DNA from 4 places in the Bacillus sp. KH172YL63 genome. Region 3 is predicted to be linked to each of the others. Evidence: riboswitches for the same ligand, from Rfam matches in the RefSeq annotation. Region 3 holds a riboswitch; each other region holds the start of a gene.
The links. A riboswitch is a leader RNA that binds a small molecule or an ion and turns the genes downstream of it on or off. The one in region 3 is predicted to bind S-adenosylmethionine.
Positions count from the first base shown of each region.

Region 1: another riboswitch for S-adenosylmethionine. It lies ahead of KH172YL63_RS16655 (methionine ABC transporter ATP-binding protein); the one in region 3 lies ahead of KH172YL63_RS09125 (Fur-regulated basic protein FbpA).
Region 2: another riboswitch for S-adenosylmethionine. It lies ahead of metK (methionine adenosyltransferase); the one in region 3 lies ahead of KH172YL63_RS09125 (Fur-regulated basic protein FbpA).
Region 4: another riboswitch for S-adenosylmethionine. It lies ahead of KH172YL63_RS01135 (Na+/H+ antiporter NhaC family protein); the one in region 3 lies ahead of KH172YL63_RS09125 (Fur-regulated basic protein FbpA).

Region 1 is NZ_AP022842.1:3,250,653-3,258,614, reverse strand. It holds gene KH172YL63_RS16670 (Lrp/AsnC family transcriptional regulator) at 1-209, shown strand, start outside; gene KH172YL63_RS16665 (hypothetical protein) at 231-440, shown strand; gene KH172YL63_RS16660 (MgtC/SapB family protein) at 531-1,052, shown strand; SAM riboswitch class I at 1,228-1,332, shown strand; gene KH172YL63_RS16655 (methionine ABC transporter ATP-binding protein) at 1,441-2,466, shown strand; gene KH172YL63_RS16650 (methionine ABC transporter permease) at 2,474-3,118, shown strand; gene KH172YL63_RS16645 (MetQ/NlpA family ABC transporter substrate-binding protein) at 3,130-3,966, shown strand; gene KH172YL63_RS16640 (M20 family metallopeptidase) at 3,979-5,193, shown strand; gene KH172YL63_RS16635 (hypothetical protein) at 5,563-5,928, opposite strand; gene KH172YL63_RS16630 (YhfM domain-containing protein) at 6,067-6,489, opposite strand; gene KH172YL63_RS16625 (VanZ family protein) at 6,682-7,128, opposite strand; gene KH172YL63_RS16620 (methyltransferase domain-containing protein) at 7,396-7,962, opposite strand, start outside.
Region 2 is NZ_AP022842.1:3,422,152-3,430,113, reverse strand. It holds gene KH172YL63_RS17505 (GNAT family N-acetyltransferase) at 1-160, opposite strand, end outside; gene KH172YL63_RS17500 (lmo0937 family membrane protein) at 552-701, shown strand; gene pckA (phosphoenolpyruvate carboxykinase (ATP)) at 760-2,349, opposite strand; SAM riboswitch class I at 2,667-2,812, shown strand; gene metK (methionine adenosyltransferase) at 3,021-4,223, shown strand; gene KH172YL63_RS17485 (gamma carbonic anhydrase) at 4,354-4,869, opposite strand; gene KH172YL63_RS17480 (alpha/beta fold hydrolase) at 4,954-5,757, shown strand; gene KH172YL63_RS17475 (tetraprenyl-beta-curcumene synthase family protein) at 5,772-6,845, shown strand; gene KH172YL63_RS17470 (immune inhibitor A domain-containing protein) at 7,142-7,962, shown strand, end outside.
Region 3 is NZ_AP022842.1:1,837,471-1,845,432, reverse strand. It holds gene KH172YL63_RS09135 (aminoglycoside adenylyltransferase domain-containing protein) at 341-1,180, opposite strand; gene KH172YL63_RS09130 (protoporphyrinogen oxidase) at 1,319-2,722, opposite strand; SAM riboswitch class I at 2,921-3,021, shown strand; gene KH172YL63_RS09125 (Fur-regulated basic protein FbpA) at 3,113-3,325, shown strand; gene KH172YL63_RS09120 (TVP38/TMEM64 family protein) at 3,606-4,178, shown strand; gene spoIIP (stage II sporulation protein P) at 4,448-5,611, opposite strand; gene KH172YL63_RS09110 (alpha/beta fold hydrolase) at 5,707-6,408, opposite strand; gene KH172YL63_RS09105 (hypothetical protein) at 6,422-7,000, opposite strand; gene KH172YL63_RS09100 (helix-turn-helix domain-containing protein) at 6,997-7,215, opposite strand; gene KH172YL63_RS09095 (DUF2975 domain-containing protein) at 7,225-7,701, opposite strand; gene KH172YL63_RS09090 (hypothetical protein) at 7,928-7,962, shown strand, end outside.
Region 4 is NZ_AP022842.1:206,808-214,769, forward strand. It holds gene KH172YL63_RS01135 (Na+/H+ antiporter NhaC family protein) at 1-1,132, opposite strand, end outside; SAM riboswitch class I at 1,236-1,341, opposite strand; gene KH172YL63_RS01140 (MFS transporter) at 1,539-2,711, shown strand; gene KH172YL63_RS01145 (hypothetical protein) at 2,861-3,442, shown strand; gene KH172YL63_RS01150 (DUF2187 family protein) at 3,622-3,894, shown strand; gene KH172YL63_RS01155 (YpbS family protein) at 3,976-4,233, opposite strand; gene cls (cardiolipin synthase) at 4,306-5,754, opposite strand; gene KH172YL63_RS01165 (alanine/glycine:cation symporter family protein) at 5,872-7,305, opposite strand; gene KH172YL63_RS01170 (hypothetical protein) at 7,608-7,775, opposite strand.

The DNA.
Region 1 (7,962 bases), 1.4 Mb from region 3:
AGGAGACATTGGAAGCGATGAAAGAGGTGCTGGAATGTCACTGTCTGACCGGCGAATACGATTATCTCCTGAAGGTTGCCTGCAAGGATCGGAAGGGGCTCGAGCTCTTTATCAGGCGGCTGAATGAAATGGGGATCACGAAGATCCAGACGAGCCTGGCGCTCCGGGAGATCAAGGATTCGACGGTGCTGCCGATACATGGGGAATAACTTATAATAAAGGTGTTGTGTATGAATAAATTGAGAATAGCCTGGATTATACCCAATGTGCTGCTTTACATTGCTTTTATCTTTTTACTATTTTTTATAACCGGAAATGATAATGGTTTGAAAGAAATCAACGCATTGAACATATATGTCGTTCTTACTATATTGATATTTGCAGTAGCGGTATTTGGCAGTATAAGGATTGCCAAGTGGATGAGAGAAGGGAAACTTTGATTGGACATACCCTTTCTATACCAAATAATTTAGTGTACGATAAAAAAATATTCTACAAATAGCAATCTTGCACAGGAGGAGGATTTCACCATGTCACATATCATCAATGCAGCAGCGGATTTCTTCTGGCAGCATGATATTTATTTCCGGATTGTGGTGAGTGCGGTCCTGGGGTTCGTGATCGGATGGGACCGGACGTCGAAAAATAAGCCTGCCGGGTTAAAGACGTATACGTATGTGGCGGTGGCCTGTACGTTGATCACGATCGTTTCGATTGAAGGGGCGGAAATGCTCAGTCAGCCGGACAGCGGGAAGATGATGGATCCTTTCCGGCTTGCGGCTCAAATTGTTTCAGGGCTCGGTTTCTTAGGTGCAGGTGTGATCCTGAAAGACGGCCTGCGGGTAAAAGGACTCACTTCCGCTGCGATGATTTTCTACGTAGGTGGAGTCGGCATCGGGATTGGGGCAGGCTTTTACGGGATCGTCATCTTCGCGACCCTGATCACGTTCATCACAACGAGGATCGGGAACATTTTCGAAGGCCGGGAAATGACGACCGTGCGGCTGCCGAAGATGGGGAAGAAAAAAGAGGAAGAGAAGGATGAGGAGTAGGCTCGAGGCCTGTTCTCTCCACTCTGTATTGCGGCAAAACTGACCTGGGACTGAGGTCAGTTTTTTTAGTTTTTTATGAAATATTCAAAAAACATTGTTGACAAAACAATGGAAATTCTATACCATTACCCTAATGCTTAAACGCATCATAACATTAATTAAATAAAGCGATATCTTCTTATCCAGAGAGGTGGAGGGACTGGCCCTGTGATACCTCGGCAACGGGTTCTTATGAATACCGTGCCAATTCCATCAAGTCATGTGACTTGAAAGATGAGAAGAGCGGGACATCTACATATTTGTGCCTCTCTTCTTATGAAGGGGGGCACTTTTTATTTGGCCGGAAGCACAAGTAAGAGGGATACATAGCGAAAGGAGAAGGTCCTGTATGATCAGAGTTCAGAATGTTACGAAAGTATTCGAGACGAAGGATGGCCCGTTCAATGCTTTGAAGAATGTTTCCTTCGAGGTGAAAAAGGGAGAGATTTATGGCGTGATCGGGTTCAGCGGGGCGGGTAAGAGCACGCTTGTCCGCTGTCTCAATTTTTTAGAGAAACCTTCATCGGGTGATATTTTCATAGAGGGGCGCAGCCTGAAGGATCAGTCGGCGATTGATCTGAGGAAGGAGCGGCACCGGATCGGGATGATTTTTCAGCATTTCAATCTGTTTCAGTCCCGGACGGTGGCAGGGAATATCGCCTATCCTCTGAAACTTGCAAAGTGGCCGAAAGAAAGAATCAGTGAAAGGGTCAAGGAGCTGCTCGCGTTTGTCGGACTTGAAGATAAAGCGAAGCATTATCCCGACGAGCTGTCAGGCGGTCAGAAGCAGAGGGTGGGGATTGCAAGGGCCCTCGCGACCTCGCCATCGATTCTCCTCTGCGATGAAGCCACATCCGCACTGGATCCCCAGACGACCGAATCAATTTTGAATCTATTAAAAAGAATCAACGGGGAGTATGGGATTACAATCGTGATGATCACCCACGAAATGGGGGTCATCCGGGAAATCTGTGATAAGGTCGCGGTGATGGAAAATGGAGAAATCGTGGAAGAGGGAAGCGTGTTCGATATCTTTTCCAACCCGCAGACCTCGACGACGAAAAACTTTGTGAAAAGTGTCATGAATGATCAGCTGCCGGCATCGGTTCTCGACAAATTGAATGACAGCAAGGAAGGGCGCATCTGCCGCCTCATTTTCAAAGGAGATTCAACGGGCCTGCCGATCCTTTCTGAGACGGCAAAAGCATTCAACGCCCACATCAATGTATTATTCGGGCAGATCACAGAACTCCAGGGTCAGCCGTTCGGGAATCTCATCGTCCAGATCATCGGCAGCAGGAGCGAAACGGAAGAAATCCTGGATTATTGGAGAAACAGATTATTCGTAAGCGAGGTGGAGAAGCGTGCAAGTTAATTGGGAATTGTTTTGGCCAAAGATTATTGAAGCGACATGGGATACGGTGGCGATGGTGTCATTTTCCCTTCTGTTCGCCACACTCATCGGCCTTCCCCTCGGCATCATCGTCGTGGTGACGAGAAAGGGACACTTGCTTGAAAACAAAGCCGTCTTTTCCGTATTGAGCAGCATCATCAACGTGTTCCGGTCAATCCCGTTCATCATCCTGATGGTCGCGATCATCCCGTTTACCCGGTTGGTCGTCGGCACATCGATCGGAACGGCAGCCGCCGTAGTGCCGCTTGTCGTGTTTGCGGCGCCGTATATTGCAAGACTCGTAGAAAGTTCGCTCCTTGAAGTGGAACCGGGTGTCATCGAAGCGGCCGAGTCCATGGGGGCCGGGCCGTGGCAGATCATCTTCGGGATCCTCATTCCGGAAGCATTGAGTACGCTGGTCCTGAATATCACAATCGCAACAATCGGCCTTGTCGGGGCATCGGCCATGGCCGGGGCAGTCGGAGGCGGAGGCCTCGGGGATCTCGCCATTGCGTACGGATATCAGCGATTTGAAACATCCGTCATGATCGTGACGGTCATCATTTTAATCGTGATGGTACAGGGACTGCAGACAGCAGGAAATACATTATCAAAAATCATCAGAAGACGATAGGAGAGGGAATCATGAAAAAATCAATCAGTCTAGCAAGCATCGCCATTCTATTATTTACCCTGCTATTGAGCGGGTGCTCGGGAAACAGTGCATCGGGATCAGGTGAAAAAGAAGTCGTGAAAGTCGGCGTGAACGGCTCAGGGGCACCGATCTGGGAGTATATAAAAGAGAAAGCAGCAAAGGAAGGGATTGACATCGAGATCGTCGAGTTCGCCGATTACGTGAGACCGAACCAGGCGCTCGCCGATGGGGATATCGACCTGAACGCCTTCCAGACAATCTCGTATTTCGATTCTTTCGTGGAAGAACATAATCTGGATTTAGTACCGATCGGCTCGACGCTTATCGCGCCAATGGGCATCTATTCGGAACAATACGAATCGGTAGAAGATTTGCCGAAAGGAAGTACAGTCGCCCTGCCTCAAGAGGCGACGAACCTTGGCCGTGCCCTTCTCTTACTGGAGGAAGCAGGATTGATCGAGCTGAAAGAAGGATTTGATCAGTCACAAGGTCTTGAAGCGATCAAAGAAAATCCGAAAAACCTTGAATTCACAACCGTTGTCGCTGCCCAAACACCGAGGGTCCTGCCGGATGTGGCTGCATCAATCATCAATAATGGTGTCGCGGTTGAAGCAGGGTTCGTCCCGGTTGATGACAGCATCTATATCGAAGGGGCAGAATCGAAGCCATTCATCAATATCATCGCGGCACAGGAAAAAGACAAAGACAATCAAACTTACAAAAAAATCGTGGAGATCTATCAGCAAGATGACGTAGCGGAACATATCAAGAAAACATACAAAGATTCGCTGATCCCGACATTCGTGCCAGTCAGTGAATTGCATTAGGAGGGAAAAGAAATGAGTCAACGAACAGCGCTTGCCGACCGTACACACAACCTCGTCTCAGCAGTTGATCAATTGGGCGTAAAACTCGTGTCGATCAGCCATCAGATCCACGACAAACCTGAAATCGGGAACGAAGAATTCTTTGCTTCAGAAACTTTGACCACCCTCCTCGAAGCCCACGGGTTCTCAGTGGAAAGGGGAGTGGCCGGTCATGAGACTTCCTTTGTGGCACGGAAATCCTCCGGGAAAGAAGGGCCGGTCATCGGCTATCTGGCTGAATATGACGCCCTGCCCGGACTCGGCCACGCCTGCGGTCACAATATCATCGGAACGGCAAGCTGCGGGGCGGCGATCGCCCTCTCTTCCGTACTGAATGAAACAGGAGGGGAAGTGGTGGTGTTCGGTACGCCTGCCGAAGAAGGCGGCCCCAACGGAAGTGCGAAGGGCAGCTTCGTCAAGGCCGGCTTGTTCGAAGGCGTGGATGCCTGCATGATGGTCCATCCGTTCAACAGGACGACCCAGACAGGGAAAACCCTTGCCGTCGACCCGCTTGATTTCGCATTCAAAGGAAGGTCTGCCCATGCGGCGGCTTCCCCTGAAGACGGCATCAATGCCCTCGACGGCGTGATCCAGCTGTTCAACGGCATCAACGCCCTTCGGCAGCACGTCACAGAAGACGTGCGGATTCACGGCATCATCACCCACGGCGGGGACGCCCCCAACATCGTCCCTGACTATGCGAAAGCCCGCTTCTATATCCGGGCTGCCACCAGGGAAGCGTGCAATGAAGTCACGAAGAAAGTGAAAGCGATCGCGGAAGGGGCGGCACTTGCCACCGGAACGGAACTGAATGTGATCAAAATCCAGAATGAAGTGGATCACTTTCAGCTCAACCGCCGTTTCGATCAAGTATTCCAGCGTGCCATCGAGTCACTCGGCGAGCCCTTTGACCAAACAGAACGTAAAGGCCTCGGCTCATCCGACGCCGGAAACGTCAGCCGGGTCGTCCCGACGATCCACCCCTACATCAAGATCGGCCCCGAATCCCTCGTCGTCCACACGAACGAATTCAGGGAAGCAGCGAAATCCCCCGAAGGTGACCGTGCCCTTGTGACCGGGGCCAAGGCCCTTGCCCTGACGGGGTATGAACTGCTGACGGATAAGCAGCTTTTGGCGGTGATTTGGGAAGAGTTTGGTAAAGACGAAGAGACAGCCGGATCAGGGTAACGGATTCGGTTTTGGAGTACAAACATTAAAAAAGTAATATAAATGGAGGTCCAATTCCATATGAATTGGATCTCTTGTTTTTGTTGTTATTAAAGGGTTTATGGTAATTTCGTACCCTAATTTACAGCAGTTTGATGGCTAACATACTCCTGCGAATTGGTGTGTTAAAACATATACCAATACTTGTGTGAGAAAGGATTCAAAAACGCCTTCTCAGCTTCTCGGTATTACTAAATAGCTATATGCTATGAACTGAATGATTTATAAGTAGTAGAACGAAGAAAAAGACCGATTGCTTAATCGGTCTGTTCATTTCTATACTGCCTTATTCCATTAAAGCCCCCTATAATGGAATAAGAAAAGCGACCTTTACATATTAGATATTCCATTAATAAAAACACTGAATAACAAACTAATGGTTACGAAGCCTGCAACTAAAATGGAAAAAACTTGGCTGTTTTTGAATTCAAAAATAACTATACCTAACCCCGCAAGGCATAACACCAACCACATAGGCATAAATATTGCATCTGCAATATTCCTTGGCAATGAAGCATAACCGCCTCCTAAAAAAAATATCCAATGCACAACCAAAATCCCTATAACTACATAAGCGACTTTTCTAGGTGAGCTCCCTTTTTCACTTCTTTTTATAGACATCACGGGCTTAGCAATTATAGTGACAGTTGTAATTAATACAAGTAAAATAATTATTGATAACCCTATAAATTCCACTTCCTATCTAACATACTCATTCAAAAAAAGCACTTTAACACCATTTACTAATCATAAAATGTAGCAACAATTTTATTTACACAACCTGTGCTTGTATTTTTTTTATAACTTCTTTATAAAAATCAACTTGATGTGGAACTACACATCTAATAACTTTCTTATTTCTTTCGTCTCATTGGGAGAAACTATATAACCTTGTCTTTCGTGTCCTATGTACATAATTACGCTTTCTTCCCCCGTATTTCCAAGCAGGAGATGTAGACCTTGCGTCTCCCCGTTGTCATAGCGTATTAACAAGTCGTAGTCAGGTTTTTCATTAGCTACATCCATATCTCTAGATCGTTTTTTAGCATTTTGCAAAACATTTTCAAAGCCTGAGATAGAATTCTCTTGGTCCATTAAGAGTATATAATCCTCGTTCAAACCCCCATATCCATTAGATATAGATATTGATATATCAGTTATATTATCTTTTGGTTTCATTTCTTTAACTTGGGTTTGACAAGCAATTAAAGCAAAACAACAAGTAATAAACAATAAAGATAATAATATTTTCTTCATACCAATTATCCTCCTTCCAATGCAATTTCTTATTAACAGTGCGGCTCATTCCTTAAAGCATAACTGCTTTAGTTGTCTTGAACTACATTATTCAAGTTCAATTCTTCAATTAATCTGCCCGATAATTGATTACGGGCAATAAACTTGATCTCAGCAGCTGATCTTCTGATATTGTCCCTAATATTCAATAACCTAAATTTTACTTTTTATCTGAATCTTGAAGATCAGGTATCCTAAGGCAGCTCCAATTAGGTTTAATATAACATCATCTACATCTAATACTCCTAATTTAGTTAGATACTGAAAAACTTCAATACACAAACTCAGCACTAGTGTAAAAAATAAAACATTTTTTAATGTATTTAAGTTAGAGAAAACTTTTGGAAGTAGGAAACCTAATGGCATAAATAAGATAACTATTCCAAAAGTATTGTAGAACCAAGTATCAAAGTTATAATGGTCAATATTAAAAACGTATCCAATCATAGTTTTCAAGGGAACAAAATTATTATTTACTTCTTCGTAATTAATCGTCCTCAAGTGGTTCATTCCAAATCCCAATCCTACAAAGCTCACTACCAACAATACAAATAGATAAAACAAAAATAAAATAATAAATATCGTATGTTGCTTTTGCATTCTAATCACCTCTTATCATAAGAGGTTTATGATTGTCCTTAAATAAATATTCACTTTGCGTTTAAGCAAACTAAATCTTATTCCGATCGAAAATAAAATCCTATATTTGGGATTCATTTTGAAGGATTGCATTAGTTAGAGTATGGAATCCTTCTTCAATTAACCTGCCCAATAATTGAATAAGGGCAATAGCCGGATCATCTAGCTGATCTTCGGTTATTGCCCCCGTTAACAGTTACTGAGGTCTAATAAAAGACCTCAGTTAAATTATATTGCCTTAGCCTTAATCATAAAGCGATGCTGTTTCACTTCAAAAAATCCATTTTCTTGAATAGTTTTATGAATATCATACAATTTATTTTCAAATCTTTTTACACTAAAATCGGGTACTTGCCAAGGTATGGCTTTTAGATAATAAACTAATGCTCCCACATCATAAAAACGTTGAAAAGGGAATTCCTCTTGGCATTGCAGAACCTGAAAAGAATTTTTTTCAAGTTCATTTTTAGCAGATTTTAGGTTCCAATTTATAAATTCATTATTCAATGAAACACCAAGGGCTTCATTAATTCCAACACAATCTAAGCCACCTACCTGCTGTGTTAAAAATAAACCATTTTCTTTTATTATTCTTCTTAATTCTTTAGGGGAATAAGACTCGTGTTGGTTTAAGATTAAGTCAAATTGTTCGTTTTTAAAGGGAAGTTTGGTATCCTCATCAATAGGAACAACAGTCACACCCATTGGTTCAAGTCGTTCCTTTGCAATTAATATATTCGGTTTGTATCCTTCAGTTGCAAAAACATTTTGAGGAAAGGGTCTAAGCATCGATAA
Region 2 (7,962 bases), 1.6 Mb from region 3:
TCAAATTTTCTTCGTCGTCGAAGTCTCCCCAGATTTTTTGGAAGTCCTGCTCATAACCGAATGCCTCGATGTCACCGATGATGAACAAATTCTCCGCCGGCTGCTGATGAATGAGACGTTGGCATAGCTCATGATCCTTCTCTGTCAGCTGTCTGATCATCTTTATTCCCCCTGTGAATTTTAATCAATATTATAACAAAATTAGTAATATTTAGTAAAGAAGTATTTTAGTAGGAGATTGAGGAAGTCGCATCTGCAGCGAGGATCAACCATCGAAGATAAAAACAAAAAATTCATTGGATAAATAAACTGCTTATTCATCATCTGAATAGTAGTGATAAACGTCATTCAGGTACACTACTCTTGATTCATCGTTATGGCAATTTTATTACTCCAAAGTCTCAGATTTCCGAAAATGCTCACATTAACGTCTAATAATAGCAACCATCTTTGCAAAAACAGCCTTTTTCTTAAAACCAATCACAGCCAAGTTTTAAAATCAGCAAAATAGGGAATCTTAGGAGCAATAACAGTTGTAAGGAGGAAAAGACATGCTTTGGACCATCATTGGTATTTTACTGGTTCTATGGTTACTTGGATTAATATTCAAAATCGGCGGAGCTATCATCCATATCTTACTGATCATCGCCGTTGTCGTATTTTTATTTAACCGCATCACCGGCCGAAAGAAAGGTTTGTAGCGGTACATGAAGAAGGTCCGTCCCTCGTGAATGAGGGACGGACCTTTCAGTTTGTTCATTATTTTACGGATGGTCCGCCTTGTTGCTGGATGTCTGAAGGGACGTTGGAGAATTTTTTAAAATTCTCGTTGAATTTGTGAGCAAGTTCTCTCGCTTTTGTTTCATAGGCGGTTTCATTTGACCATGTTTTCTTCGGTTGAAGGACTTCATCAGGAACCCCAGGGACGTGGACAGGGATATTTAAGCCGAAGATGTCATCTTTCACCGTTTCTACATTTGTCAATTCTCCTTCAAGGGCAGCTTGGATCATGGCACGGGTGTATGGTAATTTCATACGGTTACCGACTCCGTACTCACCGCCGGTCCATCCTGTGTTCACAAGGAAGACCTGGGCATTATGCTCATCGATCTTTTTGCCGAGCATCTCTGCATAGCGCGTTGCCGGAAGCGGCAGGAATGGAGATCCGAAGCATGTCGAGAACGTTGCTTGCGGCGAAGTGATGCCACGTTCCGTACCTGCCAGCTTTGATGTATATCCGCTCAGGAAGTGGTACATCGCCTGTTCTTTCGTCAGCTTGCTGATCGGAGGCAGTACGCCGAAAGCATCCGCAGTCAGGAAGACGATTGTATTAGGGTGTCCTGCGATACTTGGTTCCACGATATTTTCCATCGCTTGAAGGGGGTACGCAGCACGTGTGTTTTCAGTCAGGGAATTATCTTCGTAATCAGCTATGCGTGAATGGTCGTCAAGCACGACGTTTTCAAGCACCGAACCGAAACGGATCGCATCAAAGATCTGCGGCTCTTTTTCACGGGTGAGCCCGATGCATTTTGCGTAGCAACCGCCTTCAATGTTGAAGACGCCATTCGGTGACCAGCCGTGTTCATCGTCCCCGATTAAACGGCGGTTTGAATCAGCAGAAAGGGTCGTTTTTCCTGTGCCTGACAGGCCGAAGAACAGAGCCACATCACCTTCGCGGCCAACGTTCGATGAGCAGTGCATGGAAAGGATGTCGGATTCAGGAAGCACATAGTTCATGACAGAGAAGATCGATTTCTTCATCTCTCCAGCATATTCCGTTCCACCGATCAACACGATTCTTCTTTCAAATGATACAATGATGAAAGTTTCCGAATGTGTACCGTCCACAGCAGGATCTGCTTTGAAATTCGGTGCCGACACGACAGTGAATTCAGAGAGGTGATCCTTCAGCTCGTCTTCAGTCGGGCGGATGAAGAGTTGGTGGGCAAAAAGGTTATGCCAGGCGAGTTCGTTGATCACCTGGATTGGTAATCTATGTTTCGGATCTGCTCCTGCAAACCCTTTGAAAGAGAAGACTTCTTCTTTTTCCTTTAAGTATTCAATGACTTTCGTATATAATTTATCGAAGGATTCCGGGGAGATCGGTTGATTGACTGAACCCCACTCAATCTTATCCTTGGTGGATGGTTCTTCTACAATGAATTTATCCTTAGGAGAGCGTCCTGTGTATTTACCAGTTTCTGCTCTGACTGCCCCTGATGATGTTAAAACGCCTTCATTTCGCTGAAGGACTTTTTCAACTAGTTGAGAAACAGATAATTGTTCCTGAATATTTTGACCGTTAAGTAATTCCATTAATTCATTAGACATGCTCACTGAATTCATTCGAACCCTTCCTTTATATAAATTTAATGATCTCGCTTTCTTCACAAAAATAGTATAACACAATTGGATCATTAGTCTATACTATTTGAGTAATTTTATATGGTGTTTCCAATTTGTCACATTTTTCATACGGGCAAACGGGGTTTCTTCTTATATATATGTAGAGTTCGTCCGAATGTTTAGCCTCAAGGTGGAAATAGGGTGTTTCACTCGTATTTGAAGCGATGCAAAATAGGCTGAAGCTTGGTTAAACCTGTCAGCGGAAAAAAAGTTGACACCCTTTGTCCTAACCGTTATCATTGTTCCTTGAACGGATACTCTTATCCTGAGCTGGTGGAGGGAGCAGACCCTATGAAACCCAGCAACCTGCTAAATAGTAAATGGATCTTTTCTGTTTGAAACAGATCTGATTAAGCGAAGGTGCTAAACTGAGGCAAGGTTAAAGAACCTTGAACGATAAGAGAGAAAAGGCGCGGCTATGATCTGAAACCTTTCCTCTGATGCTGAATGGGGAAGGTTTTTTTCTGTTTATAGTGGACCAAACGCACATAAACCACGATTTTTTTATAAAAAAAACGTGTTTACTTCATACTACTTAGGGAATGAGTACCGTATCTGTTTAATGTTTTGTCGGATGGATATCTGACAACTACGCTTAAGGAGGAACCTTGATGTCAACTAAACGTCGTCTGTTTACATCTGAGTCCGTAACCGAAGGACATCCAGATAAAATTTGTGACCAAATTTCTGATTCAATTCTTGATGCAATTCTTACAAATGATCCGAATGCCCGTGTGGCATGTGAAACATCCGTTACAACGGGTCTTGTGCTTGTTGCTGGTGAAATCACTACTAACACGTATGTCGATATTCCAAAAATCGTTCGTGAAACAATCCGTGAAATCGGCTATACACGTGCGAAATATGGCTTTGATGCTGAAACATGTGCAGTGCTGACATCAATCGATGAGCAATCTGCAGATATCGCTCAAGGTGTTGACCAGGCACTTGAAGCACGTGAAGGTCAAATGTCTGAAGAAGAAATCGATGCAATCGGTGCAGGTGACCAAGGATTGATGTTTGGATTCGCTTGTAACGAAACGAAAGAGCTTATGCCTCTTCCGATTTCCCTTGCACACAAAATTTCCCGTCGTCTGACAGAAGTGCGTAAAGAAGAAATCCTTCCTTACCTTCGTCCAGATGGAAAAACACAAGTAACAGTTGAATATGATGAAAACGATAAACCGGTCCGCATCGACACGATCGTTATCTCTACTCAGCATCACCCGGAAGTGACGCTTGAGCAAATTCAGCGTAACCTGAAAGAATATGTTATCGATCCGGTTGTACCTGGCGAATTGATCGACGAAAATACAAAATACTTCATCAACCCGACTGGCCGCTTCGTTATCGGTGGACCACAAGGTGATGCAGGATTGACTGGCCGTAAGATCATCGTTGACACTTACGGCGGATATGCCCGTCACGGTGGCGGTGCATTCTCCGGTAAGGATGCTACGAAAGTTGACCGTTCAGCAGCGTATGCAGCACGTTATGTTGCAAAGAACATCGTAGCAGCGGGACTTGCCGACAAATGTGAAGTTCAACTTGCGTATGCAATCGGTGTTGCTAAACCAGTATCGATTTCAGTTGATACGTTTGGAACAGGAAAAGTATCTGAAGACGTCCTGATCGACGTTGTCAGCAACAACTTTGACCTTCGTCCTGCAGGAATCATCAGAATGTTAGACCTTCGTCGTCCGATCTACAAGCAGACAGCTGCTTACGGACACTTTGGCCGTAACGACATCGATCTTCCTTGGGAGCGTACAAACAAAGCTGAAGCGTTAAAAGCAGCAGCGTTAGGCGAATAGAGAAGACAAAAAAGACCAACACTTTTCTGGTGTTGGTCTTTTTGATGTTGGGATGAAAAAAGGAACCTTCTTCTTTGTAAATATTCCATGAGTAATTCCATGAAGGAAAGGGTATCCCAAGTATAGGAAGTTAAATCGGTTCGATGTTCTTATAATATTGCCCTTTTTCCGCATACTCCCGTGAAATGCGCGTCATTTCACTTATATCATGCTCATTCAGCTCCCTTACGACTTTGGCCGGGCGACCGAAGGCGAGCGTGTTGGGCGGGATGACTTTCCCTTGAGGGACAAGGCTTCCGGCCCCGATGAAAGCTCCTTCACCGATTTCGGCGTTATCGAGAATGATCGATCCCATACCGATCAAAGCCTTTTTCCGGATCTTGCAGCTATGTAGGATCACGCCATGGCCAACCGTCACTTGATCTTCAAGGATGAGAGGGTTGTTTGGGCTCTGATGAAGGACCGAGTTATCCTGGATATTCACCTTATTGCCGATTTTAGTCGGAGCGACATCCCCCCTGATCACAGTGTTGAACCAAATACTGGACTCTTCACCGATTTCCACATCACCGGTAATGGTCACGTGATCGGCGATATAGGCAGACTCAGCGATGACCGGTTTTTTATCATAGTATGGATAAAGCATTTTTCACTACCCCTTTCAATATTATTTATTATAATAATGGTAGCAGAATTCAATCATATAGAGAACTACAAAGGAGGATTTGCCATGTGGAAATGGGAATCAGATCAAGAGGCAAAGGCAGTCATCGTCATCATTCATGGAGCAATGGAACATCATGGCCGGTACGGCTGGCTCATTGAAATGTGGCGTTCAGCAGGATTTCACGTCATCATGGGGGATCTTCCCGGTCAGGGGATGACATCCCGCAGTCAGAGGGGACATATCGATGCCTTTGATGACTATATTATAGAAGTGAAGGACTGGGTGCAGGCAGCCTATCAATTCGATCTGCCAGTGTTTATGATCGGTCACAGCATGGGGGGGCTCATCGCCGTCAGGATGCTGCAGGAATCCCATGTGAACCTGGCAGGTGTTGTCCTGTCTTCCCCGTGTCTCGGACTTGTCACGAAACCGAGCAAACCAATTGAGCTTTTGTCCCACGGACTTAATAAAATCGCACCCATGGTGAAATTTCCATCGGGACTTACGATTGATATGGCGACAAGAAACGCTGACGTACGTGAAATCGACAGCAATGATTCGCTCTACATCACCAAGGTGTCAGTCCGCTGGTACAGGGAACTCTCCCAAGCGATAAAACTGGCGTTTATGAACCTTGAAAAAATGCCCGACGTACCCCTTCTTGTCCTACAGGCCGGGGATGATAAGATCGTTGATAAAAAAGCGGTGAAGAAATGGTTCAATGAACTTTCTTTATCCGAAATGCATTACAAAGAATGGCCAAAATGCTATCATGAAATTTATAATGAACCGGAAAGAGAAGAAATCTTTGAGTACTCTAAAACATTCATAGAAAGCCGGCTGAAGGCGCTGGGTTATATTTTGTAAAAGAGGTGGACGTATTGGCGATTCCGAATGATCCCTTTTCCTTGATGACAAAGATATACCGTACGGTTTTTCCGATTGTGCACAGGGAGCTAGATGCCTGGAAGCAAAAAGCGGAAGCCATTCCGAATGAAGAGCTGAGACATCAGGCACTTGCGAGTATCGAGCATAAGACGTTCCATTGTGAAGGAGGGTCGATCCTTTCTCTGCTTTCACTCGGTAAAAAAGCAGACACGATCCGTTTCATCGTCGCTTATCAGACAATCAGTGATTATCTTGATAATTTATGCGATCGCAGTGTATCACTCGATCCGGATGATTTCGCCCTCCTTCATCAATCGATGAAAGACGCCCTGACAGTAGGCGCTGTGCCGGTCAATTACTATGCATTAAGGACAGACCAGGATGACGGAGGTTACCTGAAAGACCTGGTGCTCACCTGTCAATCCGTCCTGGGATCATTGGAGCACTACGACAGCATACGGCCCGACCTGCTTCAGCTATGCGAATACTACTGCGACTTGCAGATACATAAGCATGTGATCAAAGAAGAAAGGGTGGGAAGGCTGAAAAGCTGGTTTGAAACCCACCGGAAGAACCTTCCCGACATGGACTGGTACGAGTTCTCCGCCTGTTCAGGTTCCACACTCGGCATCTTCTGCTTAGTGTCTTATGCATCAAGGAACGACTTTCAGCCTTCGTATACGGAGAAGATCAAACAGGGCTATTTCCCGTATATTCAAGGACTTCATATCCTGCTTGATTATTTCATCGATCAGGATGAGGATCATGAGGAAGGGGATTTGAACTTCTGCTTTTACTATGAAAATGATGAGCACCTGAAAGAACGGCTCCTTCATTTTCTTCATAAAGCGGACGAGCATACCCATCAGCTTCCCCATGCCCACTTTCACCGCCTCATCAACAAAGGGCTCATAGGCGTCTACCTGTCCGACAATAAAGCCACCACCCAGCCCAAAGTACAATCCTTCTCCAAACAATTCATCGGAGAAGCCGGCTGGATCACCAGATTCTTCTTCCTGAACGGGAAAATATACCGAAAATGGAGAAACCGCAAAAAAACATCCTAAATAAACGTACAAAAGAGGGACGGACCTTCGAAATAATTTTCGAGGTCCGTCCCTCTTTTTGTAGCATTTATAAACAGAGTAAGTACCATTTTTATACATTTTTCAACCACGAAATCAGGAAGTTAGTGATGAAAGACCCAGTCGGAATTCATCGAAAAACCCTCCTAAATATCTAATTTCAGAGAAATTTGTAAGTCTTTATATTCAATTGATATCTGAATATATTTACTTTTCTGAATACCGGAGTATATTGTAACTAATGTTGAAAATTAGTACATATTTAAGGGGGAATAGGTTTGAAATCTCGCAAAGTGTTATCGATGGCGATGGCAGCCGCTTTGAGCGTGGGAGCGTTCACCGTACCTGCAGCGGCTTCGACCACAGTACCGGAAAATGTGTTAGCGAAGCCGACGGTGAAAAATACTCATTCACATGGAGAGGGTCCTTTCGACTTAGCGATCGCGAATGAAGAAAAGCTGATCGAAATGTTACAGAAGAGTGGTAAGTTATCCAAAAATGCTTCCGCAGGACAAGCTGAAAAAGCAGTACAAAAGTTTTTGAAGGAGAAATCAGAAGGCTTGAAAGAGCTGGAAGATGACGGCGAACTAAAGGAAGAAAAAGAGAAAATCAGAAAAGATATCCAAAAACATAAGAGGGGTCATAAGTTCAAAGGAAAGAGAAGGAACCTAGATCCTGTTGAGGAAGAGGAGTACAACGGAGAAGTAAGAACCGATAAAGTCCTCGTATTGCTCATGGAGTTCCCGGATTATCCTCATAATTCCATTACTGAGGAAGAGTCGGATATGTACTACAAGGATTATACGAAAGAGCATTATCAGGACATGGTATTCGGAGAGAACGGATATACCGGTCCAAACGGTGAAAACCTCATTTCGATGAAACAATTTTATGAGCAGCAGACAAACGGTGCATATTCTGTCGAAGGAGAGGTAGCCGGCTGGTATGAGGCTTCCAAACCTGCAGCAGCATACGGAGGAAATGATCCTGCAAGAGGGGACAATGATATGGACGCACGCGGTCTTATTAAAGAAGCCCTTGAGGCAGCGGCAAATGACCCTGATGTAGACTTGTCTGATTATGATCAGGAAGACCGCTA
Region 3 (7,962 bases):
CTTTATTTGCAAAATATACAGTCGCCGCTATGGCTGTTCCAGATGCGAATAGTATCGCGAGGAGTGATATTCCGTTCATTTTCATTTCCCCTCTCCCACATTTATCAGGCTATTTTTTGGCTTCACTCGCCACTCTGAACACCATTCAGCAACGGCTGGTGTGCTTTAGAAAATAAGATAAAGAAGATATCCATCGTTTTTCTCATCGTCACGGGGAATACGATGAATTGTATGGGTTAGATAGTGAATATGATTACATTTACTCTTACAATAGAGAATCATTTTCAGCGAAACTGGCGAAAAGTCTCTTACAGTGCTCCAAATTCACCAATCAGTGCGGCTAAATATTCCCATCCTTCTTTTCATATGTGTACTCGTTACAATGATGAATCAAATACCTCATAAACCTGACCATAAACGTAATCCGTTCTTCATTTGAATTGAAATGTCTTTTTGTCCTGCCTGCCCGGATATTCATCGCTTCCTTCACAATGCTGTGCCATTCGGTCGAAAGTCGGTTCAACCCATATTCTCCTGCACCCATCTTGGAAATAATATCTGATTCCTCCATCGTATAATATTGTCGAAGGAGGCCAAGGACAGACCATTCCAATTCGCTTTCGATCACTTCAGCCGGCAAAGATTTGACCTCCTCCACCGAAGCTTCCAGCCATTTGAGCCTGCCGAGCCAGTATGTATTCATATTGTCGTGAACATAGGAAAGAACCTGATTGATAGACACGTTTACATAATAGGTGGAAATGTCTTCTCCCAAAACAGCGATCCCCTTTTCTTGAAACAAGTACCAAGTGACCGGGTTAAAGTTGAAATACTCTCCAGTTGTGAGTTCACCTTCGTTAAAGAAAACAGCCTGTATGTTCTCTCCTTTCCCTTGGCACAATCCGATATGCTCAGGAAGGATGTAGACCCCGTCCAGTTCAGGCTTTACATGAACCTTTTCCACATTTTTATGAATGTCAGAAAGGGTAACCAATTCACTGGGTGTCAGATGACGATTCAATACGGCAATAAAGTCGATATCACTTGATCCATGTTCGTACGCCGAAAGGGCAATACTGCCATGTAGATACATTCCTTCCAGCACTTCGGGCAGTTGGTTGTGAACGAGCGAGATATAATCATTCATGATCGGCTCAATAACAGGTGGTAGTCCGGACATATTCATTCCCCCCCCCTTGTCGTTTGGGAGAAAAGATCCGCTTCAATCTCTCCCTGTAAAAAATCTCCACTCCGACACCATTTTAACACCTTATTCCATTTTTATACAGATGTTTGCTGTATGAAAAGAAGCCTGATCTTACGAGATCAGGCTTCTTTCGATGTCCACTATGATTTCTTCTGCGGTCTGCTGTCCATTTTTCATACACGCACCGATTCCGACTCCATAATAGGAAGCACCGGCTAATTTCACTCCTGGAAATTCAGCAGTAAGAATATTTTCCAAGAGGCTTACCGACTGACCATGCTCAAGATGATAATTGGGCATTAAATCCTTCCAGTCAGTAATCTCAACAGAAACAGGCTCCCCTTCGATTCCGATGCTCCTCCTGATGTCTTCCAATGCCGCTTCCTTCAGCTCTCTATCACTCAGGCCGGATAAGTGTGAATAATTGGCGTTCGAACTTTTATAAAAAAGCCTTACCAACAAATTCCCTTCCCGTGAAGTATGCTTCCACTTCCTGCTTGTCCACGTACAGGCATCACACTTCACATCGTCCCCGTCTGCCACAATGAATCCGGTGCCGTCTGCCGGGAGTGTCCCGTCAGGAATATCAAACCCGAGATAAATTGAAATCAAAGATGAATTTTTCAAATTGTTGAATGGTACGTTTAATTTTTCATGCTCCACGATCTTCTGGGTGACATCATGTGGCGTGGCGAAAATGATGTAGTCTGCAATGATACACTGCTGATCATCAAGAATCAGCTCATATCGATCTCCTACTTTTTGCAGCTTATTCGTAGCCACCCCTTTATGAATCGACGCGTCTGCACATACTTCTTCCAACCTGTCTATGATGGCAGAAAGTCCATGTTTAAATGAAATGAACTTTTTGTTGGAAGCCCCTTGAAATTTCTGTTTGTTTTCAGACAAGCCTCTGATGATACTTCCATATTCATTCTTATAGTCAAGCAGGTACGGCAGCGTAGTCGACAGCGTTAATTCATTCAAATTTCCTGAATAGACGCCTGACAATACCGGAGCCACTTGATTCTCTACCAGCTCTTTCCCCAGAAATGCTTCAAGGAATTCACCGATCGAGCTGTCTTTTGTGAAGTGAGTGTTTTTCACTTCCAGGTCCTTCAATGCCTGACGCTTGCCCTCTTCCGACACCAGGGTGCTCTCAAAAAGGGAATCTGTGCTCATCGGGATACCGAAAATCGTATCCAGCGGAATTTTATGTAATTGATTGTTCGTATATATGTATGATGTGCCTGTTTCATTATAGACAAGCTCGTCCTGCAGCTGCAGCTCCTCCACAAGAGGAAGGACACCTTCATTGCGGGCAACGATCGAATCCGCACCTGCTTCCATGATAAACCCGTCTTCCTTCACCGTCCGGATTTTACCGCCAAGCTCCGAGTCTTTTTCGACCAGTACGGCATTTACCTTCAACCCTTTTTCACTTGCCTTCTTCTGGAGATGATAAAGTGCTGTTAATCCAGTTATTCCTCCACCTACGACAACCACTGTCTTCATTTCACTCACTCCAATATTTTGGATATGTATTTACATATCAAGAGTATCATGTTTAATCCGCAATGAAAAAAAAAACTGTGTCTGAATTGGGAATTATACCTGTCTTTCAAGCCAAATGCCTGCTCACACAAAAACCCCTCTCCAATTCCGAGTTGACAACTAAGAATACTTGACTATATAATATACATAATCAAATACCACTTATCCAGAGAGGTAGAGGGAACGGCCCGATGATACCTCAGCAACAGGTTCTAGGACACTGTGCTAATTCCACAAGCATGATGCTTGAAAGATAAGTTGAAGTCCAGATCCGTCAAGCCTTCTTCTTATCCAATAGGAAGAGGGCTTTTAATAACTCCCCTTCCGGAAAAAAATCAGAGGAGTGATACCATGGGAAAAATCCTACAAGAAGCGATTCAAAACAGAAGAAATGAATTAATCAATAAATTGATCATTCACAATGTATTCAAAAAAGAAGACAAACAATTATTCGAATTAACGCTGCAGGAATTAGAAATCGAATACAGATCCTTACGCCGCAGGGGCCATCCTCATAACGACACTGGTTCCATACAGTGGAAGCGCGTGAAAATCAGCAGTTAGGGGAGCTGCCCACTAAAGTCATCATTTATAATAAAATCCGAACCCATTCGATTTCGCTTTTCCACAGCCTGTCGAATCACCGTTCGGATTTTCCTTTATCTTCAATACACTCCTCCCCAATAAAGCGTTGTCCCTGACATATCACCCATTCAATTAAGAGAACCCTATTTGCACCCCATCTCCCCTTCATGTAAAGTTAACAAGACTGTTGCAAAACCCCAGCGATTAGCCAATACAATCAATCTTTTAACATACACCAATAGATTAAAGGAGACTAACAATGTCTGCTTCTCTTCACCATTTCTTAAATGATTTAACAGGTTTGAATGACGGAATGCTCATTCTGATCAGCATCACCATCAATATCATCATCAGTATCCTCGGGTTCATACCCAGTGTCTTCCTGACTGCATTCAACCTCTCGGCGTTTGGATTTGCACCTGGAATCGGTGTGTCGATCGCCGGCGAATCCATCGGGGCGATTATCAGCTTTTATTTATTCCGAAAAGGTTTGAGATTGAAAGGGATAGATTCAATCCTGACAAACAAATACTTTCAGAGGTTGAAAGAGGCTTCTGGAGCGGAATGGATTTTCCTCCTTTTCTTTTTCCGGATCGTCCCATTTATTCCATCCAGTGTCGTCACCGTAGCGGCAGCGTTCAGTTCCATTTCCATTCTCCCTTTTTCAGTCATCAGCACAGTCGGAAAGATTCCCTCATTGTTGATTGAGGCGCTGATTGTTGCAGAATTATTGAACGTGACGAGGGGAAATATGATTCTAGCAGCCGTGACGGTGGGGATCGGGGTGTTGTATGGGGTGTATCGGTATGGAAGGAGAATGGTGGGGAGGTGAATGTGTTGGAAGGTTTGTCAGTTGAATTTTGGGGTTTATTTGTCTGTTGAATATACGCTTTTTTTCGACAGACAAATAAACCAATCATTTTGTCAGTTAAAAAACAGATAGTTTTCAACTGATAAATTCCAGCCATTATTCAACAGACAAACTCTCCCCTCCCCAAACGAAAAAACCGAACAGCCACCCGACACCCACCAGGGATATCGTGTAGCTATCCGGTTCAACTCTAAACTCTCCCCACTGCTTCTTTATACGAGGCATCCACCCTACTGAGCATTCACCTCAACGGCATCCTTTTTATAATAGCCGGCGAAGATATCAGCAAAAGCTTCAGTGGAATTATATAGTTCCACCAGGTTATTTTCCACTCCGCCAAATTCAAGAAGCATGGCGCGCTCCGTTAAATCCTGATTGTACACGCCGTTTCCTTCTGCCTTCGTTTTGACGAACACACCCCTGCTGATTCCCGGGTACTTTTCTTCAAGCTTGGCATTCAGTTCCTTGGCTACCTTCAAGTTCTTTTCGAAGTTTTTATTTTCTTTTCCTACAATAAAGAACAGGCGGGCATAGTTTTTCCCGTTGATCGTCTTGGTTGTGATGTTTCTTGGCATGGAGTCCCGGTGGATGTCAATCAGATAGGTGAGGTCTTCGTTTCCTGCCAGTGCCTCCTGGACCAATCCCCTTGATAGTTTGTAGGATTCATAATAGGTCCATGATTTATCTTTGAGTGCTTTATTGACGTCGGTTTTGTCTTGGACAGCCCCAATCCCCCTCGATTCGAGCTCTTGTTTCAGCTTTGCCCCGACAGCAATGACGTTTACTTTTTCGTTTGTACTCGCAGGGTCTTTAGAATCATTGTTTTTGATTAATGGACTGAAGGCTTCCCAGCTGTGGGAATGGTAGATGAATACTGATTTCTCTTCAATTTCATCCCCACCATCGCCTGAACCTGAGTTTGCTCTGTCGATTTGACTTTGATCGATTTCCTGGTCTTTGAGCTGATCTTCCGTCGGTGCAGGGGATTCGTTCGGAAGGTTGGTGATGTCGGTTCCTTTCCCTGCGACCGCTATATGGGTATGATAATTTTCAATACCGGGGATTTCCCGGCCGAAAAGGCTCCGTGGGTCCAATAATGATACATTCGTGACACTTTCAAGCCAGTCAAATTCGTTGTTGATAGAATCTTTATACGTGATCCTCATCGGGGTGATTTCCTGTGACAGCAGCATAAGGAATGTCTCTTTTGGTACAAGCTCTGATACGGAAGTGTAAAACAAGCTGTCCACCCTCAGCTTGATGGCTGTGGAGGAGATCAGCCAGACCATCAGGTACATAAGGACGATTCCGATCAGTACGATCCGGATGACGGCTTTCATAGAGATGAATACTAGTGGGACTATTCTGTTATGGTTTCGAGACTTATACGGCATCATCAGTACTCCTATATAAAGTATTTAATAATTCACTTTATGCAGGACGATGATAGAGTAGAATGTTTTTCTGAGATTGCAAACTTCACATCCGATCATGCATGTGCAAGTTTTTTAATGGCTTCAATCACCAACTCAGGTTCGTCTCTCTGTATGTAATGGGTACTGTTTTCGGCCATGATCAGCTCACTCTCTTTCGAAAGGCTGAGTAAACCCTTTTGCATCTCATTCCATAAAGACTGGGCTTCCATTGTATAATGTGCCTTGTTACCGGCTGCAAGGATGATGACCGGTAAATCCAATGTTTTCCTGGTTCTTCCGGTCAAATGGAGGCTTTTCTGAAATTCAGCAAAGCTGCCTTCCAGTGTAAACTGTTTGTAATACCTGGCTTGAAAGTCTTCAGGCATGACCGGCAGAAACTTTTCAATATAATCCTCCGGGGTTGAATCAATAAGGATCAAACCGGATACTTTCTCAGGATGCTTCGTTGCGTACGCCCTCATGTTAATTCCACCAAAGGAATGGCCGACTAATAGGTAGGGCGGTTCAATCTTCATTTCAGTAAGCAACAGGTTAAGCTCTGTCACCATTTCATCGCTTGTCCTTGGATGGTTGGCACCTCCGCTTTTCCCGAGTCCCGCCCGGTCATATGCGACCACTTCCAGCTCTGCTTTGATGCCTGGCAAGATGTCATGCCAGGCTTTGGAATAGTCCCCGTAGCCTGCGTCCAGTACGACTGTGGGACGATTATTTTTATGGCCGTATACCGCTGCGAAAAGTTCAGTTCCCCGGACCATTTTGAAATGTTCTTTAACTGGATTCGACAAGAAATCCCTCCTGTTCTTTCAAGTCAACCTTCTTAAACCAATAGGCCATTTCCTCCATCGGTTCTTCTCTTATGTGAACATAGTAAACGTCAAGATCTTCAGTCTCTGTCCCATCCGGTAAATGGAATGATAAGGTAAACGTCTCTTCGGGAAATATATCGAATACCTGGGGTTCCCTGTGGGAAAACTTTTTTGTGGCCACTGCTTTTTTCACGTCATCCTCTAGTAGTTCCCAGTCCATTTCATCCTGAAGCGGACTGCGATTCCGCTTTACATCGGTCACTTTACGATCACCGTTCACATAGAACACGATGAAATCTGTCGGGAACCTGTACCGCTCCAAGTCTTCCACCCAAGTCCCGTTCATCACAACTTTGTTCTCGTTCCTATCAACTTTCAAGTCAAGAGACGCAGGTGTCGTATGATAGTGGGCTTGAATGAAAAAGAGAAGGAAAACAGCCATCATCACAATCGAAGGTGAAAAGAATAGAAGCGCCACCCACTTCCTTTTCCTCCATGTAAATAACCCAATGATGCATGAAAGGATTAAAAGGATCGTCATTCCAGATGTTCTTCTGGCTGATATTCCAAAATATCCCCCGGCTGGCAATCCAAAGCCTTGCATATTGCCTCTAGGGTTGCGAAACGGACTGCTTTCGCTTTCCCATTCTTTAAGATTGAAAGATTGCTCATCGTGATACCCACTTTTTCTGACAGTTCAGTTACACTCATTTTCCTTTTCGCCAACATTACGTCAATATTTATAATGATCGCCATATTATCGCCTCACACGGTTAAGTCATTTTCAGATTTTAGTTCAAGAGCATTTTGAAGCAGCTGTTGAAGAACGGCTGCAAAGACCGAGATCGTCGCAGAGGCAAAACTGATAATCATGCCGAGAATGGCTATGCCCGGATGAAGTGCATTTTGAATCAGAAGGAAAATCATGCCCAATACATAGATCACCATAATCATTAGTGCACACAGTTTGATACGGCCGAGGGAACCGATCGCTTCACCTGAAAAAGCATGTTTCTTTTCAATGCAGGTTAATAGCTTGAAAGCTTGAAATAAAGCTACTCCAAAAGGGATGGCTGTCAGATAAAGTCCAACCAGTACCGTCCACTTCAAGTAGGCGAATTCAGGAAAGAGCTCCGCCGAGTATTTTGCCATCGTCGGAAGCCACACTACGCATAAAATAAACACCAGTGCACCAATTGATATCACTGCACCTTTTAAGAATTTTGTTGTCAAAGAGTTCATCATACACCTCTCACCATGTTTTTATTAAATTATAATCAGAAATTTATTGTTTTACAATAAAGATTTATTGTGAATTTTATGTATGAAAATGATGTGTCCGTTGCACCGTTCACTTTACAGAACAAACGTTTCTATTTATAGGCATGTATGTTATAGTAGGTACCCAATGGGTCTACGAGACTGTACTTAGTCAATCCCTTGATGTATCAGAAGGGAGACATGTTATATGTCAAATGAAAATATCGTTACGATGCTCAAGAC
Region 4 (7,962 bases), 1.6 Mb from region 3:
CTTGGACGGCGCAGGAGAATATGTCCAGGATGCTCGCAGATTTGCGGGCATCGACGCCGTACTGATCACTGAGTGTTTTGGCAAGCGGTCCTGCAATGATGATTGATATCGTGTTATTGGCTGTACAAAGGTTTGTCGAGCTGACCAAGCCTGCCGTTGCAAATTGTGCTCCCTGTGGAGACTTGATTTTGCGGGTGGCTTGGTAAAGGATCGCCTGGATGCCTCCGTTGTGGCGGATCAGTTCGACGACACCACCGATGAGGATTGAAAGGATGACGATTTCTGCCATGCCTGTCATTCCTTCTGCCACACTTCCGAAATAGCTGGATGGTGTGAAGCTTCCATCAAGGAATCCGATGACACCTGCAAGGATGATGCCCCCAAACAGGACGGCGAATACGTTCAATCCGGCCAGTGCGGCTATGATGACACCAAGGTAAGGAAGGATTTTGATCCAGTCGAATCCTTCAGCACCTACGGATGATGAATTCCCCATCGTAAGGATGAAAAGGATTACCATCGTCAGGATTGCAGCAGGTAAGACGATAAAGAAATTGACTTTGAATTTGTCTTTCATTTCCGTTTTTTGCGTACGGACTGCAGCGATGGTTGTGTCGGAAATAAACGACAGGTTATCACCGAACATCGCTCCCCCGATGACGGTCGCCATTGCAAGGGGCATGGAAATATCGGTGCCTGAGCTGATTCCGACGCCGATTGGTGCAAGGGCTGCGATCGTTCCCATCGATGTTCCCATGGACAGGGAGATGAATGCAGCAATCATGAATAATCCAACGATGACAAGATTACCCGGCAGCACCGAGAGGGCAAAGTTGACGGTGGCATCCACCGCGCCCATTTTTTCTGCGACGCCTGAAAATGCTCCTGCGAGCAGGAAGATGAAAACCATGATCATAATATCCGGATGACCGGCCCCTTTGGCGAACCGCTCGATTTTGGCGGTTAGCGTCTCCTTGCGGTTCATCAACAGGGCCGCGACAGCAGCGATGATGATGGATACGAGTACAGGAAATGCATAAAAGTCTCCTGAAATGATGCCTGCCCCGAGGAACAGGGAAACAAATATGATTAATGGCAATAAGGCCAATAAGTTTCCTTTTTCTTGATTCATACGTAACACTCCTTTGTGATCATCTGTAAATTTAACATGTGAATAAATCAACTAAAAAAACCTCTTCCAGGATAAGAAGAGGTTTCAATCGAAAGAAACACTCCCCTTATCTTTCAAGCATACATGCTTGCTGGATGTGGCACAGCACTCTGGTCGAGTCCGCTGCCGAGACATCATAGGGCCAGTCCCTCCGTCTCTCTGGATAAGAAGAATATCGTATTTAGTTGATTTAAAGATACTTACATACTTTAAAGGGTTTAATCGAAAAAGTCAAACGGGAATTTTTTCAGAGGGCCATGGGACTGTATTTATGGGACTTTATCCATATTCAGGCAAATACTCGTAGACAATTACCGTTTCTAGGTCTACTATTAGATAGACAAAAATCATCTTGGGGGATTCCGTAATGGAAAGAAATGTGCGAAATCAAATACTGACATTACAAGGCTTTTATTTACTGACGTTCTTCGGAGTCGGCAGTTTATTTCCTTTACTCAGCGTATATTTAAGTGAAAGCGTCGGTTTGAACGGTTATCAGATTGGGACGATCATGTCTGTCGGTCCCATCATGATGATCTTCTTCCAGCCGATATGGGGAATGGTTAGTGATGCGACGAACCGTCCGACCGTGGTCCTCGGACTGACCTCTTTCGTGGCGGGGATCTTTGCACTCGGCTACTTATTCATGGATGTGTACCTGGGGCTTCTGATCGTGGCCATCCTTGTGGCCATCTTCCAGAGTGCCATCATTCCTGTTTCAGACAGTATCAGCCTGAAGTATACAGGCAAGGTCGGGTACAACTACGGAAATATCCGTCTGTTCGGGTCGCTCGGATTCGGTATTGCCGTTTACATCATGGGCCGGCTTTCTGAAGGATTCATCGGGCCAACGGTCATTTTTTATTCGTTCTTCATCTGCCTGGTCATCTCCGGCTTCCTGTCCTTCCGTTTTCCGAAAGAGAGGGCGGCTGCGAAGCTTGATTTAAAAGCAGGGATGAAGGAATTGTTCACGTTGAAGAAGTTCCTTATCTTCCTGGCCGTCACGTTCTTGGTGTTCGGTCCGAATTTAGCAAACAATGTGTATTTCGGCTTGTTTGTTGAAGATTCAGGCGGGACGTATGCCGGGATCGGCCTGGCCTTCTTGATTGCCGTCTTGTCGGAAGTCCCGTTCATGAGGATTGCCGGGGGCTGGATCGATAAATTCGGATTATTGACTGTCGCAGCGCTTGCAGGTACTGCTTCGATGCTGCGCTGGCTTTTCTACTTCACCGAACCCAGTCTATGGCTCGTCTACTCGTCAGCCGTGATGCAGGGCCTTGCCATCGGATTATTCATCCCGGCGGGCTTGCGTTACATCAAAGAAATCACGCCTGCTCATATTACGGCGACCGCGGTCACCGTTTACTCTGCCATCGGGAACGGATTGGGCAACTGGTTCAGCACCTTTGTAGGCGGCTTTATTTATGAAAATTACTCGATTTATACCGTTTATCTTTTCTTTGCGGTCCTGTCACTCCTTGGCGTATTTCTCTGCTTCGTCCTGATGAAGGAAGAGAAGAAGAATGCACTCGCGTATTAAGGACGTGAAGCCGTCAATCCGGATGTCTCCGATTTTCTTCAATGAAATCGGCTGCGTCCGGATTTTTTTTTGCAGGCAATATAAAAAGAAGGGTTTATCTCAACCCCTGTGTAATAGTATAAAAGGAAATAAATAGAAGGCGGTGGCCCATGAGGAAAATTTGGCTGATGATCGTAGCGGTTTTGCTGATTACGTCTGGATGTACATCCAGACAGGGGAATGTAACGGTGAAACCATACAAACTAGATGAACATGAAGGTGAACTGATCAGGTTTACAGGGATACATGATATACAATTTTTTGAAATAAATGGGGAGACCGGAAAGGATACCGTCCTTGTCAAGACAATCGAGGTGTATGAACACGGGGAATTGGTGAGAGATGAGCCATTTTCATCTGATGAAGGGGGAAAGCACTACGATGATGCCCTCCTGTCATTCGGAAATGATGCAGACAATGGGAAAGTCAAGTTCATCCATGGAATGGAAGGCGGGGCGGTTACCATGTATGAAGATTTCGAAATGAACGGCATGGTCTATGGCGGTCTCCTGACCGAGAAAGTCGCGTTGGAAAAGGATAAACCCCTCTATCTTTACGCCATTGCAGGCTCGGATGGTGATGAAATGTCCGGGGTAACGGTTGATGAGAATGGCAAGCCGGACGGCGGGATCCTGAAGGCAGACAAAGCGTACGTATTCAAAATTATGTTAACCGATCGAAGCACGGACTAAAGGTCCGAAGATTTTTCGACAAAAACGAAGTTGGATAGGTTTCACCGGTATGAATTGGTGGTACAAAAAGAGTAAGGAACTCATTGAAATTTCTGTAAAAATAAGTTAGAATTATATTATTAGAAAATTCATTCAATTGTAAAAGAAAAAAAGAGATGATATAAAAAGGGGATTTTACAATGGATAATACGTTCGTTTACTCAAAAGAAAACGCCAATCTCGGGGATACTGTCCAATTCAAACGGAAAAAGCACGTCATCAATGGTGTCGTCACGACCCTCAGGGAAAATACCGTCATTGTGAAAATGGATCTCGAATACGCCAAAAAGCTTGATCTGCCTGATGATCAAACGGTCGTGGCCCACAAAAACTACGTCGTGATTGAAAGGGCTGACAATGATACGCAGCCTGTATTCGTGTATGATGGGTGGAATAGCGCATTAAAAGCATAATTGTTCTTCTTATATAAAAAGGACCCGGTTACACCTTCACCATTTTGTTGGGGGAAGCGTTTCAGGGTCCTTTTTGATGTGTTAAATTAATTTATTAACATATTCCTTCACCATATCATCGGTGACAAGCTTTCTTTGCGGAACAACGCCTTGACGGGCAAGGGCATTGATTTCATTTGTCACCAGGTTGATGCGGTCGGTCGTAAACGGCTTTCCGGCCTTGCAAAGCTGAACGGCTTCATCGATCGCCATCTCTCTTTCTCCATCCAACCGCATGAACTGCTGGACAAGCTGATTCTGTTTGTTAGAATGCTTGGAAATTTCTTTATGCACACTCATGATTTCATCCCTCTCTATCTCTGAAACAATATTCTTCTATTATGCCTTTCCCGCTATGCAATGGCAACAGTCCTATAAGATGGGAGACAGCAGCCTGGAAACCGATTCCTTCACCTTGATCATCAATGACCTGTTGTGATAATCATCAAGCGTCAGTTCACGGGCTTTTTCCATATCGGATCTGAACGCCGTCCCGAGCTCTCTCGAAAGTGCTTCATCATATAAAAAGGCGTTTACCTCAAAGTTCAGGCGGAAGCTTCTGACATCGATATTGGCGGTGCCGACGGAAGAAATCTCTTCATCAGCCACAATCGTCTTCGCATGGATGAATCCATTTTCATAAATATAAATTTTCACGCCCGCTTTCAGCAGTTCCCCGATATAAGAGTAGGTCGCCCAGTAGACAAAGAGATGGTCCGGCTTGTTTGGGATCATGATCCGCACATCGACACCGGTGAGGGCAGCGATCCGCAGTGAATCAAGCAGACTCACATCCGGGATGAAATATGGGGTCTGGATATAGATTGATTGTTTCGCTGAAGAAATCATTTTGATATAGCCATGTTTGATCTGCTCCCACTCCGAATCAGGTCCGCACGTGACAATTTGGACCCCTGCCTGTCCTTTAAAAGAAGAAAGGGGGAAGTAGCGCATGTCATATGCAATTTTCTTCGAGCGGCTTGCCTGATTCCAGTCAAGGATGAAGCGGGTCTGCATGGCAAGTGAAGAACTCCCCTCGACCCTCAGGTGGGTGTCCCGCCAATAACCGAATTTAGGATTGAGCCCAAGGTATTCATCCCCGATATTGAAACCACCGACATATCCGACCTTCCCGTCAATAATGACGAGCTTCCGGTGGTTGCGGTAATTGAGGCGGAGGTTGATAAAAGGAATTCTGGAAGGGAAAAACACTTCCACTTCGCCGCCGGCCGCAAGAAGTTCCTTGAAGAAGTTCATCCTGGTCCTGCGGGAGCCCATCTCGTCATATAAAACCCGGACCTTCACGCCTTGCCGGGCTTGCTCAATCAACTTATCGAGGATTCTCCTGCCCAGCTGATCCTTTTTGAAAATATAGTACTGAATATGGATATGGTCTGTGGCTGCATCAAAGTCTGCCAGCAGTGAAGAAAACTTATCTTCTCCATGAGTGAAAAGCTTCAGATCATTGTCCTGGGTCAAGAGGGCATCATTATTCATCAGGTGCATATAAATGAGATCCTGATAGCGCTCGGATATGTTGTTCCGAAAAGGAAATTGGTGTTCCTTCAGGGAGCGGATCTGTCCTTGAATCAGGTTCTCGATCCCGATCTTCTTCATATCATCCCAGTCAAACAATCGCTTTCTGCTTAAGTTCTGACCGAAAATCAAATAAAGGATAAAGCCCAGTAAGGGAATGAAGAACAGCACCATCAGCCAGGCCCATGTCGCGCCGGCGTCCCTTCGCTCTAAGAAAATGATCACGGATGCAAGGACAAGGTTAAGTATGAATAATACCCCTGGAAGGGTGGATAGGATATCCATCGTATGTATGACTCCTTTATCTCTTTCTACCCTAAGTATACCTGAGATAGGGATTGAAAAGAATGGCAAAAAAGCTGCCCATCAAATGGATGGACAGCTTATTCAAAGAATATACCTTTATTCATTTACCGCCTTTTTACGGATTTCCTTCTCACGCACCGGCCAGCTTTCGACGCCCTTCAGGCCGGGGATGTCGTCTGCATAGAATACGGGATCCAGACCCTGGCGTCTCTGCTGCATGTAATGGTCGAGTGCTTTGAAAGCAATCGGTGCCAAGATGCCGATCGCGATCAGGTTGGTTAATGCCATGAGCGCCATGGAGAAGTCAGCCAGGCTCCAGACGATATCAAGGCTGGCAACCGATCCGAAGACCACCATGCCAAGTGCGATAAAACGGTAGATCAATAGTCCGGTCTTGCTTTTGTTGATGAAAGGAAGATTGGCTTCACCATAGTAGTAGCTTCCGATGATGGAGCTGAAGGCGAAGGTAAAGATCGCAATCGCCAGGAAGATGCCTGCCCATGAGTTGAAGTGTTCAGACATGGCTGCCTGTGACAATTCGATTCCTGTCAGTCCAGAACCATACGCATCTGATGTCAGGATGATGAACGCAGTGGCGGAACAAACGAGTAACGTATCAAAGAATACGCCAAGCGCCTGAATGAAGCCCTGTTTGACAGGGTGGGAAACCGATGCAGTAGCGGCAGCATTCGGTGCACTACCCATACCTGCTTCATTGGAGAACAGTCCACGCTTGACCCCGTTCATGATCGCGGCTCCGATCCCGCCGCCTAAAACCTGTTCAAACCCGAATGCGCTTTTGAAAATAAGGGCGATGACGCCAGGCATTTCAGTGATGTTCGTGATGACGACAAACAGTGCCAGTAAGATATAAAATCCTGCCATGATCGGAACGATGAAAGATGAGAAGCTGGCGATCCGCTGAACCCCGCCGAAAATGATCAGGGCAGTCAAACCGGCCAATACGAGTCCGATGACAAATGTATTGATTCCGAATGAATTGCTAAAAGCGGTTGCGATCGTGTTACTTTGCACTGCATTGAAGGTTGTCCCGAAAGAAAGGATGATGGTGACGGCGAAAATTGAACTCATCCACGGTTTCCCCAGCTGTTTCTTCATATAGTAGCCCGGGCCACCTTTAAATCCTACTGTATCCTTTTCTTTATAAATCTGGGCAAGCGTACTTTCGACGAATGCACTTGCTCCGCCGAGGATGGCAACGAGCCACATCCAGAAGACCGCTCCAGGTCCCCCGATTGCCAAGGCAATGGCCACCCCGGCCAGATTACCTGTACCAATCCGGGTACCTGCCCCGATAAAAAACGCCTGCAGGGATGAAATCGACTTGTCCCCTTCAGCTTCTACTACGTCCTTATCGCCTAAAAGGCGAACCATTTCTTTAAAGTGGCGGATCTGAACAAATTTCGATCCGATTGTAAAATATAAACCTAAAATGAGGAGCAGGCCGATGAGCACATATCCCCATAATATTGAATTCGCTTCATTGACTAATCCATTTAAAATGTCCATGTTAACCTCCTGTGAATGTTGTGACGGTTATGTTAACATTATCTGAAAATTTAAAATAAAAGTCAAGTTATTATCTGAATATTAAAATTTTACCAGTTAGGTATTTAGAAGGACGAACTATTTTATCATAGTAATAAAGGGTTTGTTTGAGTAGGAGGGAGGGGAAGAGACGTTTGTTAAATTATCTTGGAATAATGTTGTTCGTGCTACTGGAATAACAATAATTGAGGGTGCAAAGAAACTGAAGGCATAAAAAAATGCCATAGACATCCATGGCAGCAAAGAAAGTATGAAGATATAAATTAATAATAATTCCAAAATCCTAAGAAAAATAAAAGAATACCAGTGATCATCGATATGCCAAATACCATGAACAGAAAATCAAAAATGCTGTCGGCGAAGACTTTTTTGCGGTTTTCACGTTTGAAATGACGAACTTCTTTTCGGTACGAGCGTGCAGCGCGGCTCATACAAACCCCCTCCTCCTAAAACATCATCTGGTACTAAACATATTCGCCATCCGACAAGAAAATCCTGCCTCATCATGAAAAAAATGACGGACAACACATAACCCGGTCAAAAAAAGTCGAATGCGGGGGACGGACCATCAGCAAACAAGAGGCCATCGCGGATGGCCTCTTGTTTGGAAGAAGGAGT